2 regions of the Mitsuokella jalaludinii genome follow, and region 2 is predicted to be linked to the other one. Evidence: predicted binding sites of a transcription regulator. Region 2 holds the regulator's gene; the other holds the start of a gene.
What was found. The regulator HrcA, encoded in region 2, represses chaperone genes, less so after heat shock. The targets are predictions, from matches to a motif close to TGTTAGCACTCNNNNNNNNNGAGTGCTAACA.

Region 1 (2,395 bases), 1.1 Mb from region 2:
GCACCGCGATCGAGAGGTCGTCCGCGAGATGCTCGTTGATATAGGTGAGCACTTCCTGGATCTTGGGGTCGTATGAGACGGCGTCCAAGGTCTTGAGCTCGTGGTCCCCGAGGCTGCGGTTGAGCAGGATCAAGAATTCAATAAAGAGGATCTCTGTGTACAGCCCATTGGCGAAACCCTCGCCATGGGCTGTTTTTTCGAGCTTGTCCATGTGGAAGAGCAGGTCATGGCTGCGGTTCGGCAGCTGATGCATGACGCTGCCGTGTTCCCTGGCCTCCGTGAAGCACTGGGAGAGCTTCGCGCGTGTGTCGAGGCGCCGCAGGAAGTCCGGCGCGATGTAGATGACGATGCGCTCGTATGCCGCTTCATCGTCGAGGAAGACCGGCCGATGGATCTCGCCAGCCGTGACAAAGACAATGTCGTTTGGCCGCAGGTGATATGTCTTGCCCTCGATGATGTAGTCGACATGGCCGCCGAGAAACAGGATGATCTTATGGAAATCGTGGTAGTGAAAGGGGATATCGCGCAGCTTCCTGTCGTGCAGGTGGAAGACGCGGAAGTCGCTGCTCAGATAGCCCTTTTTGGGATACGTTTGCATCAAAACACCTCCTGCTTCTATCATAGGACACTTTTTGCAATATATAAAGCATATTTTGTGATTTTCTTGCATATCGATGACTGCTATAATAGAGCCATCGCAAGCAAGAAAGAAAGGGTGACCGGTATGATGATCGTTCGAATCTATCAGGTAGAGAAACAGGAATATATGGTAATGGATGGCACGACGGGATTCATGCCGGGAGCAGCAGCCATCCGGCTGCTCGCACATCGCCGCTTCGGCGTCGGTGCTGACCGCGTTCTCGTCTTCACGGGCAGCGAGGAGATTCCCTCGTTCAAGGCCTTCACGGCAGACGGGGAGGAGCAGGAGATGCAGGAAAGCGATTATGCAGCACTCGCCAAGGTCAAGGAAGACTTTGAAGTCCACTTGACGGATTCCTTTGTGCAGAGGATGCGCCAGGCTGATCGTGCAAAGATGGCAGCTGCCTGCTGAGTGGATTGTCAGGAGTCATTGCGAGAGCGGTGGCTCTTTTTTTATGGAATATCTTTGACTTTTTGTTGTTTATGGTGTATATTAATACCTGTACGTTAGCACTCGGAGACTATGAGTGCTAACACCTATCTGTGCATATAACAATCCTAGATAAAGAGAGGCAGATTTCCATGGCAAAAGAAACACATGAATTCCAAGCGGAGACAAAGCAGCTGCTCGACCTCATGATTCATTCCATCTACACGAATCACGAGATCTTCCTGCGCGAGCTCATCTCCAATGCATCGGATGCAATCGATAAAGCGCATTTCGAGAGCCTGACAGACCGCAGCCTGCTCGAAGGCGATGAGGCCTTCCAGATATTCCTGACGCCGGATGCAGAGCAGCACACGCTGACGATCGCCGACAACGGCATCGGCATGAACCGTGATGAGCTCATCGAGAACATCGGCACGATCGCGAAGTCCGGCACGAAGGCTTTCCTTGAGCAGCTCAAGAAGGCGAAAGAGGAGAACAAGGACCTGACGGACAAAGAGATGATCGGCCAGTTCGGCGTCGGCTTCTACTCGGCCTTCATGGTCGCGGACCATGTGACGATCGTGACGCGCAAGGCAGGCGAGAAGCAGGCCTGGAAGTGGGAGTCGAATGCAGACGGCTCCTACACCATTGAGGAGTGCGAGAAGGCGGAGCGCGGCACGGCCATCACGCTGCACCTCAAGGATGCGTTCTGCGGCAAGGAAGCCGAGCAGGACTTCACGGACAACTACGAGCTCGAGCGCCTCGTCAAGAAGTACAGCGACTACGTCCGCTACCCGATCAAGATGGACTTCACCTTCGAGGAGACACCGAAGGACAAGGACGGCAAGGAGATCGAGGGTGCCGACAAGATCAAGAAGGTCGAGACGCGCACGCTGAACTCCATGCAGCCGCTCTGGACGAAGAACAAGTCGGAGATCAAGAAGGAAGAGTATAACGAGTTCTTCAAGCACCAGTTCCACGAGTGGGAGGACCCGATGGAGGTCTTCCACACGAAGGCAGAGGGAACGGTCGAGTATACGGCACTCTTGGCCATCCCGGCGCATGCGCCGTTCAACCTCTACCAGACGGACTACGAGCCGGGCCTGCAGCTCTACAGCCGCCATGTCTTCATCATGGACAAGTGCAAGGACCTGCTGCCGGACTACCTGCGCTTCATGAAGGGCCTTGTCGACTCGCCGGATCTCTCGCTGAACATCTCGCGTGAGCTCCTGCAGCAGAGCCGCGAGCTCAAGGCCATCGGCCGTGCTCTCGAGAAGAACATCCTCAAGACGCTGTCGCGCAAGCTCAAGAATGACCGCGAGTGGT
Region 2 (2,395 bases):
TTTGCCGAGCGCTGCCGCAAGTGGCTCGAGACGCAGGATGTGACGCTGCTCTATGCCGCGAAGAACCAGCAGGAGAACCACGCGCAGGTGCTCGCAGCCTGGCTGCGCCAGAAGAGCGGCGCCGAAGGCGGTGCGTGAGCAAGGATAGCGATAGAAAGGACGATTCCCATGAAGAAAATCACTATGATCAAGATGCAGGGCTGCCCGTACTGCGCCAAGGCCGCGCAGGCCGTGGAGGAGCTGCGCGCTGAGCAGCCGGCCTATGCAGGTGTCGAGATCGAGATCATCGACGAGAACGAGCAGCCGGAGCTCGCCAAGGCGTATGCCAAGGACTACTACTACGTGCCGAGCCTCTTCATTGAGGGGCACAAGGTGTACGAGGCACAGCCGGGCCAGGACTATGATACGATCAAGGCTGCCGTCGTAGATGCCTTTGAACAGGCCAAGTGACTGACGGATATCCACTGAAAGATGATGGAAGATGAGACTGCCGCGCGTGCGGCAGTCTTTTTTTCGTGCGCGAGAAAAAAGTCGAAAATAATTTTGACTTTTTGACTTTTAGGTGTTGACTTTTTGTTTTTTTCGGTGTATATTCTTTATAGATTCAAAGTTAGCACTCGGATAGATAGAGTGCTAACAGAGGATGAAAACAGAAGGAAGGGGGCATGCAGATGAAGGATGAACTCGACGCGCGCAAGAAACGCGTGCTGCAGGCAATCGTCGATGATTACATCGAGTCAGCCGAGCCGGTCGGCTCGCGAACACTGGCGAGGAAGTACGACCTCGGCGTGAGTCCGGCGACCATCCGCAATGAGATGGCAGATCTCGAGATGCTAGGTTACCTCGAGCAGCTGCATACCTCCTCTGGACGCATCCCATCGTCGAAGGGATATCGCTTCTATGTAGACGGCCTGATCCCCCCGAAGCCCGTGAGTGACGAGGAGAAAGAGCTCATCAATCGCTGGTACAGGGCGCGCGTCAAGCGCATCGACGAGGTGTTCCAGGAGACAGCGCGCATCATCTCGCAGGTGACGAAGAATGTCTCTCTTGTCCTCGCGCCGCAGATGACGCAGGCGGCTTTCCGTTGCCTGCAGTTCCTGCCGCTCGACGACAGGCGCGTTATCACCGTGCTCATGACGGATGCGGGCTTCATCGAGAACAAGATTCTCGAGATGCCGAATGGCTCGAGCTTCGAGGACTTCCAGCGCATGGCCGGTGTCATCAACAAGAATCTCGCCGGCCACACGCTCTCGACCATCGACCATCCAGCGCTCGCGAAGATCCGCGATGAGATCCAGGATGAGCCGCTCTACGAATCAGCCCTCGAGGTCATCAACAGGGCGCTCGATTCGGGCAAGCGGGAGCGCCTCTACCTCGGCGGCACGACGCAGATGCTCGAGCAGCCGGAGTTCCACGATGTGGAGAAGGTCAAGGAGACCCTCCTCGTGCTCGAGAAGGAAGAGCTCATGAAGGATGTGCTGCACGCCCATATGGGCGACGGTCTCGAGGTCACGATCGGCCAGGAGAACGAGGACAGCCACTTCAAGGACAGCAGCATCATCACCGCGACGTACCATCTCGATGGTGAGCTCTTGGGCACGATCGCAGTGCTCGGACCGACGCGCATGGAATACGCGAAGGCCATGAGCCTGCTCGAATACATGAATTCCAATCTGACAGAAGTCATCAAGCGGTTCCACTGGTAGGGCCGCAGGTTTCCCGGAATAGAGTGAAGAGGTGATAGTTTTGCCATCATTTATCAAAGATGAAATGAAGAAGAAGGATGAGCAGAAGCTGGAGGAGATGCAGCAGGAGATCGACGAGGCGGAAGCCGCGCAGGAAGATGCTGCAGAGGGCTCCGAGGAAGAAGCTCCGGAAGAGGCTGCTGCAGCAGATGCGGCGATGCAGGAAGAGATTGAGGCCCTCAAGGGCCAGGTCGACGGCCTGAACAAAGACCTTCAGGAGAAGAAAGACCGCCTGCTGCGCCTCCAGGCCGATTTCGACAACTTCCGCCGCCGCTCGGCGAAGGAACGCGAAGAGATTTCCGCTGTCGTCACGCAGAATTTCTGCAAGGACATGCTGCCGCTGCTCGACAACTTCGAGCGCGCGATGGCGGCCGAGACAAAGGATGTGGAGGCCTTCCAGAAGGGCGTCGAGATGATCTTCACGCAGTTCCAGGAAATCCTCAAGAAGAACGGCCTTGAGCACATCGAGGCCGTCGGCCAGAAGTTCGACCCGAACTTCCATCAGGCCGTCATGCGGGTCGAAGACCCCGAGAAAGAGGACGACACGGTTGCCCAGGAGCTCCAGAAGGGCTACATGGTCAAGGGCCGCGTCATCCGACCGAGCATGGTCCAGGTCGTCTCCAACTGAGCGTCCTGATCGCATAAACCAG

Region 1: a site for HrcA is predicted at 1,145-1,175, ahead of htpG (molecular chaperone HtpG). Genes of this name have one in related genera too.

Annotation. Positions count from the first base shown of each region.
Region 1 is NZ_CAKMXA010000001.1:2,332,625-2,335,019, forward strand. It holds gene QDI87_RS10950 (helix-turn-helix transcriptional regulator) at 1-598, opposite strand, end outside; gene QDI87_RS10955 (diaminopimelate epimerase) at 725-1,051, shown strand; gene htpG (molecular chaperone HtpG) at 1,222-2,395, shown strand, end outside.
Region 2 is NZ_CAKMXA010000001.1:1,186,651-1,189,045, reverse strand. It holds gene QDI87_RS05640 (DUF488 domain-containing protein) at 1-138, shown strand, start outside; gene QDI87_RS05635 (glutaredoxin family protein) at 169-450, shown strand; gene hrcA (heat-inducible transcriptional repressor HrcA) at 672-1,706, shown strand; gene grpE (nucleotide exchange factor GrpE) at 1,747-2,373, shown strand.